One region of the Paenibacillus sp. PSB04 genome, then DNA from elsewhere that is predicted to be linked to it. Evidence: predicted binding sites of a transcription regulator. Region 1 holds the regulator's gene; each other region holds the start of a gene.
What was found. The regulator Rex, encoded in region 1, represses fermentation and respiration genes when NADH is low (regulators of the CRP and FNR family bind a similar motif). The targets are predictions, from matches to a motif close to TTGTGAAATATTTCACAA.
Positions count from the first base shown of each region.

Region 2: the regulator Rex is predicted to act here: its motif matches at 2,545-2,562, upstream of K2F33_RS05140 (cytochrome ubiquinol oxidase subunit I).
Region 3: the regulator Rex is predicted to act here: its motif matches at 2,641-2,658, upstream of pflB (formate C-acetyltransferase).
Region 4: the regulator Rex is predicted to act here: its motif matches at 2,246-2,263, upstream of K2F33_RS22655 (cytochrome ubiquinol oxidase subunit I).

Region 1 is NZ_CP081301.1:4,022,894-4,027,614, forward strand. Features, by position in the region: gene dinG (ATP-dependent DNA helicase DinG) at 1-1,921, shown strand, start outside; gene K2F33_RS18710 (redox-sensing transcriptional repressor Rex) at 2,038-2,724, shown strand; gene K2F33_RS18715 (amidohydrolase) at 2,678-4,012, shown strand; gene K2F33_RS18720 (cell wall elongation regulator TseB-like domain-containing protein) at 4,054-4,572, shown strand.
Region 2 is NZ_CP081301.1:1,030,267-1,034,987, forward strand. Features, by position in the region: gene cydB (cytochrome d ubiquinol oxidase subunit II) at 1-1,001, opposite strand, end outside; gene K2F33_RS05140 (cytochrome ubiquinol oxidase subunit I) at 985-2,397, opposite strand; gene K2F33_RS05145 (hypothetical protein) at 2,683-3,165, opposite strand; gene K2F33_RS05150 (hypothetical protein) at 3,446-3,748, opposite strand; gene K2F33_RS05155 (iron ABC transporter permease) at 3,810-4,721, opposite strand, start outside.
Region 3 is NZ_CP081301.1:6,573,183-6,577,903, forward strand. Features, by position in the region: gene pflA (pyruvate formate-lyase-activating protein) at 1-267, opposite strand, end outside; gene pflB (formate C-acetyltransferase) at 341-2,611, opposite strand; gene K2F33_RS30245 (molybdenum cofactor guanylyltransferase) at 2,721-3,344, opposite strand; gene adhE (bifunctional acetaldehyde-CoA/alcohol dehydrogenase) at 3,449-4,721, opposite strand, start outside.
Region 4 is NZ_CP081301.1:4,886,426-4,891,146, reverse strand. Features, by position in the region: gene K2F33_RS22660 (cytochrome d ubiquinol oxidase subunit II) at 1-763, opposite strand, end outside; gene K2F33_RS22655 (cytochrome ubiquinol oxidase subunit I) at 760-2,124, opposite strand; gene K2F33_RS22650 (TetR/AcrR family transcriptional regulator) at 2,504-3,103, opposite strand; gene gap (type I glyceraldehyde-3-phosphate dehydrogenase) at 3,325-4,335, shown strand; gene K2F33_RS22640 (NAD-dependent epimerase/dehydratase family protein) at 4,558-4,721, shown strand, end outside.

The DNA of each region.
Region 1 (4,721 bases):
GGTCAGCACGCATACGATCAACCTGCAGGAGCAGCTCCGGGAGCGGGATATCCCACTCTTGACACAGGTCGTGCCATTTCCTTTCAAGGCTGCCGTGTTCAAAGGCAGACAGCACTATTTGTGTTTGAGAAAATTTGAACATAAAATAAACAGAAGAGACTTTATCAATCCGAAGGAAGACACCATCACAGCCGCCCAGATGATCGTCTGGCTCGCCCAGACCGAATCGGGTGATGACGAGGAGCTGAGCCTCGGCGGCCGTGCGGGAGACTTCTGGGAGACCGTAAGCAGCGACTCGGACTCCTGTCAGGGCCGTGCCTGCCCTTGGTTCCGCAAGTGTTATTACCATCGGGCCAAGCATGAAGCCGGAATCGCGGATGTCGTCATAACGAACCATTCCAAGCTGTTTACGGATGTCAAGGCAGGCCATCAGCTGCTGCCTTCCTACGAGCGGCTCGTGATCGACGAAGCCCATCACCTGGAAGACGTTGCCGGCAAGCATCTCGGTCTTCATTTGAAGTACTTTACGGTCGTCCATACGCTGACACGGCTCTATAAGGACGCCCGGAGCGGGCAGCTGCCGGCTCTTCGCCAGCTGCTTCAATCGTCGGCCTATGAGCAGGCCGGTGAATGGACCGCCGTTATCGACCGGATGAGCGAGGATTTGGTCGATGTCAAAGAGCACTGGGACAAGCTGAGCGAATTGCTCTTCAGCCTGCTTCCGGAACGGAGCGACGCTGCTCCCGGCGACGGCGGCCAGTATACGCTGCGCCTTCAGCCGGGGAAAAAGCCGAAAGAGTGGGAGACGCTGGCGGCGCTCGAAAACCAGATCTTTGTCACGGTAGGGGAAATCGTCCGCAAAGGTGAAAAGATGCTGGCCGAATACAAGGAGGAGCAGGATGATTACGGTTCCGACAGCCTGATCACCGATATCGGCGGGCTGCTCAAGGACCTCAGCTCCGAGCGGGAGAATCTCCGCTTCTTTATGACGCTGAACGACGAAACCGTCGTGTACTGGATGGAAGCGAGCGGCCATTTCCGCAGCAAATCGCTCCAGCTGTACGCTGTTCCGGTTGACGTCAGCAAGCAGCTCAAGGAACTGTTTTTTGATAAGAAAAAGAGCGTCATCCTGACGTCCGCCACCTTATCCGTAGATAAATCGTTCCAGTATATGATCGATAACCTCGGACTGCAGGAGGACCAGGACAGCGGACGCCTTGTGACGGTCCAGCTTCCGTCCCCGTTCCGGTACAGGGACCAGGCGCTGCTCGTCATTCCGCGGGATTTTCCAAGCGTGAAGGGAAGCGTCGGGGACGCCCTGTTTGTCGAAACGCTGGCCCGCTCACTAGCGGACGCCGCGATCGCGACCCACGGCCGGATGCTGGTGCTGTTCACCTCATACCGCATGCTGCGCCAGGTATACGAGCCGCTGAAAGAAGCCCTTGCACAAAGCGACATCGCCGTGCTTGGACAGGGCGTAGACAGCGGCAGCCGCACGAAGCTGATCCGGCGGTTTACGGACAGCAGCGCTTCGGTGCTGCTTGGAACGAGCAGCTTCTGGGAAGGCGTGGACATCCCGGGTGAAGCGCTGACGTGCCTGGCCATCGTCCGGCTCCCGTTCCAGCCGCCGAACCATCCGCTGGTGGAAGCGAAGAGCGAGCTGCTGCAGCGCCAGAAGAAGAACCCGTTCATGAAGCTGTCGGTCCCGCAGGCCGTCATCCGCTTCAAGCAGGGCTTCGGGCGGCTGGTCCGCACCGCCCACGACCGGGGCATCGTCATCGTATACGATACGCGTGTCATCGAATCGTATTACGGGAAGTACTTCCTGTACTCGCTGCCTGGACCGAAAATGGAGCATATGCAGACAGACCAGATGGTTCCGCGCATCTCTGAATGGCTTCATCAGGACGGTGTGTCTTAAATGAGTCCATTAGATAGAATGAACTAAAGCGGTTAGAACAGGAAGTTCAATGCACAACTTTAGTTCAATCTATATAACCAAATAAATATTCAAGCCGTTCAATAGGGGGAACATGCATGAAATCGGAGAAAATATCCGAGGCGGTTGTCCGCAGATTGCCTATATATCTTAGATATCTAAATGAGCTGAACAAGCGGGAGGTGGCCACGGTCTCCTCCCAGGAGCTCGGGCAGAAGCTGGATCTCAACCCGGCGCAGATCCGCAAGGATTTGGCGTATTTCGGGGATTTTGGCCGTAAGGGGATAGGGTATGACGTGTCCTATCTCATCGAGAAGATCCGTCAAATTCTGAATTTGGACCAGCAGATCAACGCGGTGCTGGTCGGAGCGGGGAATCTTGGTCAAGCTTTGTCCAACTATAACTTTTACCTGAAGGAGAATATGAAGATCGTGGCCGTGTTTGACGCCAATCCGTCCAAAATCGGCACGCGGATCAACACCTTGACGGTACAGGCCATGGATGAGCTGAAAGAAACGATACAAAGCAAAAATATCCGGATCGGGATCATTACCGTCCCGGATTTCGAAGCGCAAAACGTCGCCGATCAGCTGATTGCGGCCGGGATCGAAGCGATTCTGAATTTTGCGCCGACGATTCTGAAGGCGCCGGCTAGCATCCGGATCCATGCCGCCGATTTTACGACGGATTTGCTCAGCCTGGCTTATTATTTGAACAACGGAAAGGACGACACGGAAGATGACGGACAATTTGAAGAGCTCCAGCAGCCGGAGCGCCAATCCTAAATGGGCCATCAAGAACGGCAGCTTTGCCGTTTTGCGGCCGGAGCAGCCGGTATTGCACGGCTGGATGGTCATTGAGGGCGACCGCATCACCTATATCGGTGAAGATGAGCCGCAGCTGGAGGAAGGCGTACAGGTCGTCGACGGCACGCATTTATTTTTTATGCCGGGCCTGATCAACACCCATGGACATACCGCCATGTCGCTGCTGCGAGGTTACGGAGATGACATGGTGCTCCAGGAATGGCTGCAGGAAAAAATGTGGCCGATGGAAGCGAAATTCACGTCCAGTGACGTCTGCTGGGGGACTTCGCTGTCCGTGCTTGAAATGCTGAAGGGCGGCACGACGACGTTCCTCGATATGTACGATCATATGGATCAGGTGGGCAAAGTGGTGACTGAATCCGGCATGCGCGCTGCCCTGACCCGGGGTGTCATCGGTCTGTGCCCGGAGGATGTGCAGCGGCACAAGCTGAACGAAGCCATTCAGTTCGCCAAGGACTGGCACGGGCAGGCAGACGGCCGGATCACGGCAATGATTTCTCCGCATGCCCCGTACACATGCCCTCCTGATTTTATCGAGAAGTTCGTTCAGGCGGCGCATGACCTGGATCTGCCGATGCATACGCATATGTCGGAGACCAAGGCGGAAGTGGAGCAGAACGTACGCGATTATGGAACGCGTCCGGCGATTCATTTGGAGAAGCTCGGCATGTTCTCACGGCCGACGATTCTGGCACACGCGGTCCATTTAACAGACGAGGAAATCGACATTTTGGCGAAGCATCACGTGACGGTATCACACAACCCTGGCAGCAACCTGAAGCTGGCGAGCGGTGTGGCCCGCGTTACCGACATGATGCAGGCAGGCATTACGGTTTCCCTGGGAACCGACAGTGCGGCGAGCAACAACAATTTGGACATGTTTGAAGAAATGCGCCTTGCCGCTTTGATACATAAGGGCGTCTCGGGAGATCCGACGGCGGTTCCCGCGGCGGAAGCACTGCGTATGGGCACGATCTACGGAGCCCAATCCTTGTTCCTGGAGGGAGTCGGTGCACTTGAGGCCGGGATGAAGGCGGATTTTATCGCGGTGAATACGGATCAGGCTCATTTTCTGCCGCGTACGGACTTCATTTCACACGTCATTTATTCGGCCAGCGCGAAGGACGTTGAGCATGTCTGGGTGGACGGGAAGCAGGTCGTGAAGCACGGCAGCTGTCTCACCCTGGACGAGGAACGCATCCGCAGGGAAGCCCAAGCGGCTTTTGAAGGTCTTCTCTCCCGATAAGACCGGGATGATTAGCTCACCTTTCAGAAAGGAAGTTCAGGTTGAAGAACAAGAAAAAATGGATCTTTCTCGGCATTGTCGCCCTGCTGCTGATCATTTTCGGCGCTTACCGTTATTTTATTTACGTGCTGCAGGATCAATGGAGCGAAAAGGACACCGCTATTGCCAAAGCGAAGCAGGAAGCCGGAATCGTGTCGGTCGCCGATGCCCAAAAGTCGGTGTGGGACCAGAACAGCATCTACTGGGTCGTGGAAGGGACGAACAAGACAGGCCAGGAGGTCATGGTCTGGGTGCAGTTCACCGATCAGGGAAAACCCAAGGAAGGCCAGAATACCGTACATCAAGAGCTTTTGAGCAGCGGTATGTCCAAAGAGAAGATGAAGGCCAAAATCAAAAGCACCATTCCCGGCATCAAAGACATGCGCCTCGTACCGGGTGTTTATAACGGAGAATACGTATGGCAGCTGTTCTACAAGGTGAAAGATCACTATTACTATCAATTTTACCGGTTCAGCGACGGAGCGGAAATCGGCAGCCCGTTCACGCTGCCCAATCGATGATTATGTTTAAACGGCCATATCATGCAGAAAGAACCTCATCCTCAAATGGGGTTCTTTGGCTTACAAAGGATAATATTTAAAATATATTCACACTTTACCTTCGATTTAGTATATACAATGTGATATACTCTTATTTGTATTGAAGAGAT
Region 2 (4,721 bases), 3.0 Mb from region 1:
TGCTCGTGAACCCGTTTATGAAAGACGAAATAGCTCCAAATCTGATAGCCAAGCACGAACGGCAGCAGGGATAAAGCCACGATCGTCATGACTTTCAGGGAATACGGACCCGATGCGGCGTTGGTCAGCGTCAGGTTGAACGCCTGATCGATCGAGCTGATCATGACGTTCGGGAACAGTCCGGCAAAGAAGAAAGCAATCGTCAGCGCAATGACGGCGCCCGTCATGCCGAATGCCCAGCCGTCACGGCGCTTGGCGATGAAAACGGCGGCCAGCACGTAAGCGGCGACGATCACCACGCCCATGACGGTCAGCAGGAAGGCACGGCCCTCAAAAATGTCCGTTTCGAAATAGGTCATCGCCCCGAACGCCGCAATCAGTACCGCCAGCGGGGCAAGCAGCACCTCCGCCAAGCGGCGGGCCCGCACCTGCAGGTCGCCGGTGACCCGAAGCGTCGTAAACATCAGTCCGTGCACGAGGCAGAGCACTACCATGGTGAGCCCGCCGACCACGGAATACAGGTTGACGATGTCGCCGAAGAATCCGGCTTTCATCTCCATCGCCTGGTCGATCGGCAGCCCCCGGATCAGGTCGGCGAAGACGACGCCGAGCAGCAGCGGCGGCAGCAGACTGCCGATGAAGATGACGACATCCCACGTTTTTTTCCAAGCTGCGGTCTGCACCTTGCCGCGGAATTCAAAAGCCACCCCGCGCCCGATCAGGGCGAGCAGCAGGAGCACCAGCGGCGTATAAAATCCGCTGAACAGCGTCGCGTACCAGTTCGGGAATGCGGCGAACATCGCGCCGCCGGCCGTCAGCAGCCACACTTCATTTGCATCCCAGAAGGGGCCGATCGAATTGATCAGCACCCGGCGCTCCGTATCGTTTTTGGCCAGAATGCCCGTGGACATCCCGACACCGAAATCAAAACCCTCCAGAAAGAAAAATCCGATAAACAGGACAGCTACAAGGACAAACCACAGCTCATTGAGAGACAGCATGCGGAACTCCCTCCTTATCAAATGGATCGGCCGACTCATTCGAATGAGCAGCGTTGTCGGCGTACGGTCCTTTTTTGATGACGCGGACGAACAGATACACCATGACCACCGCCAGAATGGCGTAAATGGCCGTAAAAGCAATGATGGAGAACAATACCTGGCCGGCCGTGACGCTCGGCGACACCCCGTCGGCGGTCGTCATCAGCCCGAATACGGTCCAAGGCTGGCGTCCAATCTCCGTCATGATCCAGCCCGACGTATTGGCGATAAACGGCAGCGAAATGGCAAACAGCATCAGGCGCATAAACCAGGTGTTGCGGTTGTCGAGCTTTTTGCGTGCCGCAAGATAGGCACCGTACAAGCTGAGCACAATCAGCAGCGAGCCGCTGGCCACCATGATGCGGAAGCTCCAGAAGGTCGTGCGCACCGGAGGAATGTAATCCCCGGGACCGTACTGCTGTTCATATTGGGACTGCAGCTCCTTCATCCCCGTTACTTCGCCGGAAAACTTGCTGTAAGACAAAAAGCTGAGCAGATAGGGAATTTGAAATTCCCCGGTATTGGTCTGATTTTTCGTATCGATAAATGCGGTGACCGTCCACGGCGCGGGATCGCTGCTCGTTTCCCAGAGCGCTTCGGTCGCAGCCATTTTCATCGGCTGGGTTTTCACCAAATATTGCGCCTGCTGGTGGCCCACCAGTGCCACGCCGATCGAGGACACAAGCCCGATGATCACCGCAATGGCAAAAGATTTTTTGAAAAAGGCGGTATCCTGCTTCTTCAGCAGCTTGTAGGCGCTGACCCCGGTGACCAGAAAGGCCCCGGTCATAAAAGCCGCCAGAATCGTATGCGGGAACTCCAGCAGCAGTTGGCCGTTCGTAATCAAAGCTAGAAAGTCGTTCATCTCCGCGCGGCCGTTATGGATCGTATAACCGACCGGACGCTGCATAAAGGAGTTGGCTGCCAAAATCCAGAACGCCGACATCACCGTGCCGAACGCGACCAGCCAGATGCAGATCATGTGGACCTTTTTGGACAAGCGCTCCCACCCGAAAATCCACAGCCCGATAAACGTCGATTCGAGGAAAAACGCAAGCAGCGCTTCGATCGCCAGCGGCGCCCCGAAGACGTCACCCACAAAGCGGGAGTAAGCCGACCAGTTCATGCCGAACTGGAACTCCTGCAAAATCCCTGTTACCACGCCGACGGCGAAGTTGATCAGGAACAGCTTCCCCCAAAATTTAGCCATTCGTTTGTACTCTTCTTTGCCTTTGACGACATACATCGTTTCCATGATCGCGATCGTGAACACCAGCCCAATGGACAGCGGCACGAAAAAAAAGTGAAAAATCGTCGTCGCGGCAAACTGGATACGTGACAGCATAACTACATCCATCGTCTCTTCCCTCTTTCCTGTCGTTATTCTTAAAACCCGCCTAACAGGTTCCGATAACTTGGCTTCATCGTTTCTTCCTGTATCATGGCAGACTTTGAATCCGAATATTGTGATAAATGTCACAATACAAAGCCCAAATCGTTGATTTTGTGAAATTAGTCACAAAATATTAAAAAATGTGGCCCTTCAAGCACAAAAAAGACGCCCGCACCTTTCGGCGCAGCCGTCCAATTCTTCAGTTCCTCTATATATGTTGCCTGCTTCAGGCTCGTTCGTGAAATCATGCTAGTCCCGTGCCACATAGTATTTATTGGTCATGTACCAGGCATCGCCCTTATCGGTCGGCACTCTGCCCTTCTTCTTGTCCAAAAATACGATTTCCTTGCACTTGGAACAATACCATTTGGTCGTGTAGTATTGGGAAAAGGTCGTGTAAGTCGTACCGCATTTGCAATCGACCTTGAAGTACACCCGGTTTTCTTCGTACGCCTTCGACAGCTGATCCGTGTTGTCGGACTCCGAAGAAGGAACCACGGGCTTGATCAGTTCAGCGTAATTGGAGAACCGATTATGCACTTTAAAATCGGCGACCAGCTCCGGATTCAGGCCAAAAAACTCCTTACCGATCGCTGTGATGAATTTCGCATCCGTGCGATAGCACTCGATCCATTCCTGAATCTGCTTATTGGATAAAGGTACAGTTCCTTTAATGCCGCTATTCAAGGTGTAGGTCATGATGCTCAAATTCTCATTGTCTTCATAGAACATTAATTCGGAAACCTCCTTATGATTTCAATTAATAATGTACTACTTCTGAGGGACAGAATCAAAGTGAGAAATAGTGCCAAGTGCCGGAAATATAAAAAAGCCCCCTTTCGGGGGCCTTCCAAAGCGGGAAACCCGCAGCTGCCGGATGTAGAGCGCTTTAATGCGGCATGCGTGCAGCTTCATTTTTTGTATGAAATTACGACAAAAGGATAACTTTTACCAGCCATTTTGTCGAAATCCGCCTGGTGTAAACGGTTGTTAGCCGCAGAAACAAGTCCGATTATAGACGACGGTATGGGCCGGGATACGGACCGTGTGGATAGTGTGGATGCGGAACATGATGGTGACGGCCGTCCGCCAGCACAATCACCAGCAGATCAAACAGTACGAGCGGCAGAATGAAAGGAAAAAACGAGATATGCGCCTTTCCGGGACTGCTCGAGACCGAGGAAACCTTCAGGTATACCTTGGAACTGCTGACCTTGACGATCTTACCGTAGAACGTGCTTCCGTACTTCGTCTTGATCTTTACCCGGCGGTTCATATACTTCTTGGCTGCCGAATAATGCTTGGATGTCGTCATGCGTCTCACCCCCTTCACCCCAGCTTATTCCAGCTGAGGCGAAGGGGGCCGGGGCGGAAGGCTATTTCCTGAGCCGGTTGGAGCGGAACATCAAAAAGAGCAGGTAAGGCGTTCCGATGACCGCTGCGACAAGACCGACCGGAATTTCCTTGGGGGCGATCAGCAGCCGGCCGACGATATCGGATATGACCATCAGCAGGCCCCCGAGCAGTGCCGACAGGACGACCGCACGCCGGGTATGGTGCCCGGTCAGCAGGCGGACGGCGTGCGGGGCCAGCAGGCCGACGAAACCGACCGTGCCTACGGCCTGAACGACGGCGGCCGCGATGAGCACGCCGATCAGCGCTGTGAGCAGCCGGGCCCGCGTCAGCGCCAGGCCAAGCCCCTGGGATACGGCATCGCCGAATCCCAGCAGGTCCGCCCGGCGGCCGATCAGCCAGGCCGCCGGAAGCAGGACGATCAGCAGCGCCGCCAGCCTGATCAAATCGCTCCAGCCGCGGGCATAGACGGTACCGGCCAGCCAGGCCAGCGCCGGAGCAGCCCCCATGCCGGAGCGGATGACCAGGAACTGGATCGCCGCGGCGCAGGCCGCCGACACGGCGATGCCGACCAGCGTCAGCGTGCTGGTCTCCAGCCCCTTCCGCCAGGACAGCACGCCGACCACGGCTGCTGCACCCACAGCGCCCACGATGGCCGCAGCCGGCAGCCATCCGCTGGAGGCGGCCGGGAAGAGCACGATCAGCAGCAGCGCCCCAACGCCCGCGCCGGAGGTGACGCCCACCACCGAGGCATCCGCCAGCGGATTGCGGACGGTGCTCTGCAGCATGACGCCGGCCACGGCGAGACCGGCTCCGGCCAGCAGCGATACCAGCAGGCGGGGCAGACGCATGTCAAGGATGATATTGCGGTACATCGCCTCCCCTCCGCCGCTCAGGACTGCGAGCGTATCGCCCAGCGGGATGCGCAGGCTGCC
Region 3 (4,721 bases), 2.6 Mb from region 1:
CAGCTGCGCCACAAAAGGCGCCTGAAGCGTCGGTTCGCCTCCCGTCACCGTGATGCCGCCACCCGAGCTTTTATAGTAAGGCACATAGGGTTCGATTTCCCGGAGAATCTCCTCGACGGTAACCTGGCGTCCTCCCTTCGTATCCCATGTATCGGGGTTATGGCAAAATTGGCACTGCAGCGCGCAGCCCTGCATGAACAGGACGAAGCGGATGCCCGGTCCGTCCACCGTACCGAAGGTGTCCATGGAATGTATTCTGCCTTTCATGCGGGCCACGCTCCTCTCTTCATGACAACTTTTGATTTCACTGCTTTATTGCTCTGCGAATCGTAACGGCCGTTCAGATCTCTCCGTGGAACGTCCGGCTGATGACATCCAGCTGCTGCTCCCGCGTCAGCTTAATGAAGTTGACCGCATACCCGGATACCCGGATGGTCAGCTGCGGATAGTTCTCCGGATGCTCCATTGCATCCAGCAGCTGCTCACGGTTAAAGACGTTGACGTTCAGATGATGTCCGCCGCTTGCGGTATAGCCGTCCAGCAGCGCCGCCAGGTTGCTGTGTCTGGCTGCGTCCTCTTTGCCCAGCGCCTTCGGAATGATCGAGAATGTATTGGAAATGCCGTCCAGGCTGTGCTCGTAAGGGATTTTGGCGACCGAAGCCAGCGAAGCGAGCGCGCCTTTGCGGTCGCGTCCATGCATCGGGTTCGCGCCCGGTGCAAACGGCTGCCCGGCCTTGCGGCCGTCCGGCGTGCTGCCCGTCTTCTTGCCGTATACGACGTTTGACGTAATCGTCAGAACCGACATGGTCGGAATGGCGCCGCGGTACGTCTTATGCTTGCGCAGCCGGTTCATGAACCCTTCCGCCAGCTCCACGGCGAGCTGGTCGACACGGTCGTCGTTGTTGCCGTACTGCGGATACTCGCCTTCGATTTCAAAATCGACCGCGATCCCCTTTTCGTTGCGGATCGGGCGAACCTTCGCGTAACGAATGGCGCTCAAGCTGTCGGCCACGACCGACAGGCCGGCGATGCCGCAGGCCATCGTCCGGACAATATCCCGGTCATGAAGGGCCATTTCGATGCGCTCGTAGCAGTATTTGTCATGCATATAATGGATCACGTTCAGTGTGTTGATGTACAATTTCGCCAGCCAATCTTGGATGACGTCGAACTTTGCTTTCACTTCCTCATAGTCCAGCACCTCGGACGTGATCGGCGCGATGGCCGGTCCGACCTGGGCGCCGCTCTTCTCGTCGACGCCGCCGTTGACGGCGTACAAGAGCGCCTTGGCCAGATTGGCCCGGGCTCCGAAGAACTGCATCTGTTTGCCGATCCGCATCGCGGATACGCAGCAGGCGATGCCGTAATCGTCGCCGAAGTGCGGACGCATCAGGTCGTCGTTCTCGTACTGGATCGAACTGGTCTCGGCCGACACTTTGGCGCAGAACTTCTTGAAGTTCTCCGGCAGCTGCGCCGACCACAGCACCGTCAGGTTCGGCTCCGGCGCAGGTCCCAGGTTGTAGAGGGTATGCAGGAAGCGGAAGGAGTTCCGCGTCACGCGCGTTTTGCCGTCAAGCCCCATGCCGCCAACCGACTCGGTCACCCATGTCGGATCGCCGCTGAACAGCTCGTTGTAGTCCGGCGTGCGCAAAAATTTGACGATCCGCAGCTTCATGACGAAATGGTCGACGATTTCCTGCGCCAGGCTCTCCGTCAGCGTACCTTCCACGAGGTCGCGCTCGATATAAATGTCCAGGAAGCTGGATACCCGTCCAAGGCTCATCGCCGCTCCGTTCTGCTCCTTAATGGCTGCCAGATAAGCGAAGTAGAGCCACTGCACCGCCTCTTTGGCGTTCATCGCAGGTCTCGAGATATCATGTCCGTAAGATGCGGCCATCGCCTTCAGCTCGCCGAGGCTTCGGATCTGTTCGGACAGCTCTTCGCGCAGCCGGATCACGTCTTCGCTCATCGCATCGACTTCGAGCTGGAGCAGCTCCTCCTTCTTGCCTTGGATGAGGCGGTCGACACCGTACAGCGCCACGCGGCGGTAGTCGCCGATAATCCGGCCCCGTCCGTAGGCATCCGGAAGGCCCGTGATGATGCCGGCCTTGCGGGCTGCGCGCATCTCGGACGTATAGGCATCGAACACGCCTTGGTTATGCGTCTTGCGCAGATCGGTAAAAATACGCTCCAGTTCCGGGTTCAATTGATACCCGTACGCATTGCAGGCATCGACGACCATCCGGATGCCGCCGAACGGCTGAACGGCACGCTTAAGCGGTGCGTCGGTCTGCAATCCGACGATGGTTTCCTTGTCCTGGTCGATGTATCCCGCTGCATGCGAGGTTATGGTGGAGACCGTGTTCACGTCCACGTCGTGAATGCCGCCCCGCTCCCGCTCTTCCTTTAACAGCTGGCTGACCTGCTTCCACAGATCCAGCGTGTTCTCCGTTGGCGGCGCAAGGAACTGCTCATCGCCCTCATACGGTGTGAGATTGCGCCCGATAAATGAATTGACGTCAATATTTTTCTGCCAGCTGCCTCCCGCAAAACCGCGCCATGCCTCCTCGAATCCAGCCCGGTTCTTTACTTCGCTTTCTTTCATCGCCATGATCAAGCACCTCCGTTTTCTATGCTTTCATGTTACTTTTTTCACAGGTTAAAGACAGTGATTTTTCTCACTCTTTTTACTTTTCTCACCATCTTCGCTGCCGTTATTTTTATTTGAACGATCTAGATGCTTTCCCTTCGTCAGCCAAAAATTCGGTCAGCGCATCTCCCCAAGCATCTTCGAGTGTGCGAACAAAGCCGCCGTCCATGCCTTGATACCCGAAATCCGTTTCCGCAACCGTCAGATAACGAAGCTGGCGAACCAGACCATCAGCTTCCGTATGGCCGCTCTCCAGAAACTGCCCAAAATACACGGCGCAGGAGCGATCATAAATACCGTGAAGCGGATGGAGCCTGCCGCCGATCATCGGCAGGACGGCGTCGAGCCCGTCCTCCAGCCTCAGCGCCATCAGCTCAGCGGCGTCGGCCGAGGGATACGGCATGTGGCAGCCGATAATCCACACGGCCCGGTGTTTAGACAGGGAGAGGCCCGCGTGCATGCCGCCAAGCATTCCTTTTCCGACATAATAATCCGTAATGATCCGGATATCCCGGTCCACCTGGCGAAGCAGCGGCCGGGGATCGTCCGTCACGATCGTAATCTCGCCGCAGCACTTCCGCATTTCACGGATCTGCCGCTGCAGCAGCGTTTCTCCTTGAATCATCCGGAATAGGGTAGGTGCGCCTTTCGTAGAACCATGATTGCCGCCTGCCAAAATAACGCCGGACAGCATATGAATCACTCCTTTCCACTGCCATCAACGCACATCACGATTCTGAGACAAGAAGGCTGCCGACGCTTTCGGTCGGCAGCCGGCTGGATCATGCGGTGCAGCTCCTAGAATTTGCCGTAGAAGGCGTTCCGGTAAACGTCCGCCAGTTCACTGACCAGCGGCATCCGCGGGTTGGCCGTCGTGCACTGGTCTTCGAACGCACGGTCGGCCAAATAATCCACTTTTGCCTCGAAATCGGCCGGGTCAAAGCCGAGATCCTGGAATTTCTCCGGAATGCCCAGCGATTGGTTCAACTTGCGCACCGCCTCGATCAGGCTGTTGACGCCTTCCTCCGTATTCCGGGACGGCAGGCCAAGCATACGGGCGATTTCCGCATAGCGAAGGTCGGCCACGAAATGGTTGTATTTCGGGAAGGACGCGAACTTCGTCGGTTTCTGCGCATTGTACCGGATGACATGCGGCATCAGGATCGCATTCGTCCGCCCGTGGGCCGTATGGTACTGGCCGCCCCACTTGTGGGCCAGGCTGTGGTTGATGCCGAGGAAGGCGTTGGCAAACGCCATGCCGGCAATCGTCGACGCGTTATGCATCTTCTCCCTGGCCAGCGGATCCGCCGTGTGGAAGGACTTTTCCAGATTTTCAAACACCAGCCGGATCGCATGAAGCGCAAGCCCGTCGGTGTAATCGCTCGCCATGACGGAAACGTACGCCTCGATGGCATGCGTGAGGACATCCATACCGGTGTCGGCCACCGCCGTTTTCGGCAGGGTGTACACGAATTCCGGGTCGATGATCGCCACGTCCGGCGTCAGCTCGTAATCGGCGAGCGGATACTTCGTATTCCCTTCCTTCTTGTCCGTGATGACCGCAAAAGAAGTCACTTCCGAGCCGGTGCCCGAAGTGGTCGGGATCGCGACAAACTGTGCCTTTTCGCCAAGCCGCGGATACTTATAGACCCGCTTGCGGATATCCATGAACTTCTGCTTCAGCGAGTGGAAGCTGGTGTCCGGATATTCGTAGAAGAGCCACATCGCCTTGGCCGCATCCATCGGGGAGCCGCCGCCAAGTGCGATAATGCAGTCGGGCTTAAAGCTCTCCATCAGTCTCGTGCCGCGCTCTACCGTCTCGACGGACGGATCTGGCTCCACGTCGGAGAACACTTCGATCGCTACCGGATTGACGCGTTTGCGCAGGTAGTACTCCACCTTCTCGACGTATCCCAGCTTGACCATCATCTCGTCGGTGACGACCAGCACACGGGAAATGTTCGGCATTTTCTCAAGGTACTGCGTCGCGCCCTTCTCAAAATAGACCTTCGGCGGAACCTTGAACCACTGCATGTTGACCGTCCGGTAGGCCACGCGTTTCACGTTGATC
Region 4 (4,721 bases), 860 kb from region 1:
GGTATAATAACCACATGGCAATCATGAAAAAGGCAACGGAGAGCGCGAGAAGCCACCATAAATCCATCATATTTTGGAAATGCCGCTCATTGTGTTGACCTAAAAAAATAAATGCTGTCAGTGCGATAACGATTGTAGGCGTGCTCCAAAAAAGCGCATAGGTTCGCATCAATTTCAATGCAGCATGATCTTCAGCGCGCGAAGCGTAAAAAGCGAGAAACGCAGCGCTAATGAATAAAACAGATACGATAGCCAGTCCAACGATGCTCCAAGACAGTGGACTGCTCAAGAGTGCCCAGTAATCCAACGAGGCCGTCTCTCCTTGTTTCAAAATAAATCCGCCTTCGGATAATGTCAGCGCCACTGACAAGGAAGCAGGAATAAGCACTCCGGTTGCTCCATACAGAAACAGATAAACCATATTATGTTTGGAGCCATAATTTTCAAATGCATAGAATGAACCGCGTATAGCGAGCAAAATGACCGCAAGACTTCCTGGGACAAGCATGGCTGATCCATAATAATAGGAGGTTTCCGGGAAAAAGCCAATGATGCCAATGTAGAAAAAAACGAAAAATACATTCGTGATTTCCCAAACTGGCGATAAGTAACGAGAAATCAGTTTATTGATGACATGATCCTGTTTGGTTAAACGAGCATAAAAGGCAAAGAAACCTGCGCCAAAATCAATGGAAGCGATGATGATATATCCGTACAAAAACAACCATAGCACGGAAATTCCAATCAATTCGTAATTCATCATGTGTGCTCACCCTTCAATGTTGATTTGTCGCTTGCACGCTGCGTCCACGTCTCCATCTCAACTTCCGCCGGATTGTTATAGAACATGCGACGAAGCACAAGAACACTAACGGTTCCCAATACGATGTATAGTAGAAGGAAAAAGAAAAAAAGGATCCTGACGCTTGGGGATGTCGTAGCCGCTTCCTCTACACGCATATATCCTCGGATGATCCAAGGTTGTCTGCCGAGTTCTGCGTAAAACCATCCCAGTTCAACTCCTAAAAAAGCAAGCGGTGCTCCTAATGCAATCATTCGCAGTATCCACTTGTTGAGTTCGTTACGCTTTTTCCAAAATACAAATAGGAAATACAGAAAGGAAATGCCTAAGAATAAAAATCCAATGGTTGCCATTAAATCGAAAAAATAATGAACCACGAGTGATGGTTGTTCATCGATAGGAAATTCATTAAGGCCCGTTACTTCTGCATTGAAATCTCCAAAAGCCAAGAAACTCAGAAATTTGGGAAGGTGGAGTGCTCCTATAATTTCATGCTCAGCATTAAGCCACCCTAACAATATCAAATCTGCGCCGCTTTCCGTTTCAAAATGCCATTCGGCAGCCGCAAGTTTTTCAGGTTGATGTTCGGCCAAAAACTTAGCGGATACGTCTCCGGCTAATGTGTTTACTAAACTGAACAACAAAACGACAGCCATCATCAGCTTTAAGGCTTTTTTGTGGTATGCTGAAACCCCTTTTCGAAGTATTGCGAATGCTGCAACACCTGCAAGCAGAGCAGCTCCTGTTAAATAGGCCGAACTTAATACATGAAACACCTTGGAGAATGTTGCCGTACTCAGCATGGCTTGAACGGGGTCAACGGCTGTGAATTGTCCTCCTTCAAACGTAAATCCCCCTGGTTGATTCATAAATCCGTTAACCGTCGTGATAAATACTGCTGACATCCCTGCACCGATGACAACAGGAATCGTTAGTAACCAATGCATCATCGGGTTTTTAAACCGTTCCCACGTGTACAGGTAAATCCCTAGGAAAATGGCTTCAAAAAAGAAGGCGAACACTTCCATAAACAATGGAAGTGCAATAACATTTCCCGCAAGTTTCATAAAATTGGGCCATACCAAGGAGAGTTGTAACGAAATTGCTGTTCCTGTGACTACGCCTACTGCAACAGAGATAACGAACCCTCGTGACCACCTCTTTGCCATTAGAATATAGTGAAGATCTTTCTTACGAATACCGATAAACTCGGCGAGTGAAATCATTAATGGGATACCCACGCCAAGTGTCGCGAAAATAGCGTGGAATCCTAGTGTCATTCCAGTCACGAGTTTACTCCATAGCACCGTATCGATTCCCATCTTAACTTCCTCCCTTCCACGCTGTTCCTGTACACACAATGAAAAATAAAAACATCAGGTTTAGACGTAAAACTCTACGACCTTCGGGGGCTAACCTATGCTCTGCTCCTTCGTGAATAAAAAGAGAACTTTTTCACATAGTAAGTTGGCATTTCCCCAAATGTGTGAGAAATGCAGTTGAAATATTACAAAAGCTGATACTTAAAATTTATTATATATTCGACGTTTAGCCTTGCAATCATGGTCACACCTTCTCCTCTAAACGTTCAAGTAAAGATCAATTCTTTCTTACAACTCCGTGAAAAATACAAAAACCACCCGTTTGGGCTATTGCATAAGACAGCTGCCCAGTTCCGTTCCGATGTGCCAGTACACCAGATTAACTGGTCTTTAGGCAGCATTGCTGCAAATAGGATGAGAAGATTTGTGTATTCATTAGCATGTGCTTGTTATCCCCATCCAACTTGCTGAGTAAAATCCCTCCTTCCAACAAGGAAAATGTAAATGATGCTAGCGCATCCACATCCAGATCCTCCCTAAACTCCCCAGCTTGAATGCCGTCACGAATAATACTTTTCATCATATCCAAGAAGGTATGCATCCCTTGCCTTGCCTGACCACAAAGCTCCGAATGAGTATCGTCACTTTCTACAGCTGTATTCTGCATGGGACATCCGCCAATAAATGGGGGATCGCTGACGACGTTCTCATAGACACGAAAAAAAGCAACCAACTTTCCTGACGCAGACTGCTCTTGATCGACCGCTTCAGAAAATTTACTGGTGACCATACTGGCAGCATAATTGTAGGCTTCAAGCGCGATCTCGTCTTTACTGGCAAAATGTCGATAGATGCCCCCCTTCTTAATTCCTGTGTCGGCAATAATATCGTTTAGCGATGTACCGGCATATCCTCTCTGGTTAAAAATTTCAGCCGATTTCATAATGATGTGTTCCCTTGTTCTGTCCCCTTTTTTCATGAGCTCCTCCGTATGAACCGTATTTTATTTCATTTGTTTTAAACGAATTACCCAATTCGTCCTTGCAATTCACTCATATCATGCTAATATAAAAAAATACCAATCGGTCTCTTTTCGCATTATACAGCAAGCCATTCTAGAATGAAATAGCGCTGGGTCATTATTATTTCATTGCTGGCATTGGCTTGTTGGAATAAATAAAACTTATAGGGGGATTTTCAGTGACTGTAAAAGTAGGTATAAACGGTTTTGGACGAATCGGACGACTCGCTTTTCGCCGAATTCAAGATGTGGAAGGCGTCGAGGTTGTAGCGATTAACGACCTTACGAACGCTAAAATGTTAGCTCATCTGCTCAAATATGATACGACGCAAGGCACTTTTCACGGTGACATTGAAGTCCATGACGGAACCTTCAAAGTAAACGGCAAAGAGGTTAAGGTTTTGGCTAAGCGGAATCCTGAAGATCTTCCTTGGGGTGAGCTTGGCGTTGATATTGTTCTCGAATGTAAGGGCTTCTTCACCACAAAAGAAAAAGCCGAGCTTCACCTGAAAGGCGGAGCGAAGAAAGTCGTCATTTCCGCCCCTGCTACAGGCGACATGAAAACGATCGTATACAACGTGAACCATGACACACTGGACGGAACGGAAACCGTCATTTCTGGCGCTTCCTGCACAACCAACTGCCTGGCCCCTATGGCTAAAGCTCTGCACGACAAGTTTGGTATCCAATCCGGGCTGATGACGACCGTTCACGCATACACGGGAAACCAGAACACGCTTGACGCTCCGGATCCAAAAGGCAATTTCCGAGCTGCGCGCGCCTCAGCCGAGAACATCGTTCCCTACTCCACCGGTGCCGCAAAAGCCATTGGCCTGGTTCTTCCGGAACTGAAGGGCAAACTGGATGGGGCATCTCAACGTGTACCTGTACCAACAGGTTCCGTGACTGAACTCGTTGCCGTTTTGAATACCAAGGTAACGGTTGAGCAAGTTAACGCTGCTATGAAAGAAGCTTCCGATCCAGAAACTTTCGGCTACACGGAAGACGAAATTGTATCTTCCGATATCAAAGGCATCACATTCGGTTCGCTCTTTGACGCCACGCAGACGAAAGTTCTGACAGTCGGTGACCAGCAATTGGTGAAAACCGTAGCTTGGTACGATAACGAAATGTCTTATACAGCCCAATTGGTTCGTACGCTGGAGCACTTCGCTAAGATCGCTAGATAAACAATCAAAAGATGGAGAGAAGGAAAATTCTATGAAGGATGCACGCCACAATACGATAATGCCGATTCGGTGATGGCGCTGTGCGAAGGCTGGGACGCTGCATCCCTGCTTCATGTTACAGATCGCTGCGCAAGGTGGAACTCCCACTTCTGCGGTTCTTGAGCAAATCCGCGGCGGCGCCATGCGGATTATCCTGAATTCCGAACCGAAAGGATGATCACAATGAAAATTCTCGTCACGGGAGGCACCGGCTTGCTCGGCGGCCGCCTGATCCCAAAGCTCGTGGAGGATGGTCACCAGATATTCGCCCTCACACGCTCTGTATCATCTCACGCCAAACTCAAGGCCATGGGTGCGACGCCGGTCGATGCCGATCTCGAAAGCAG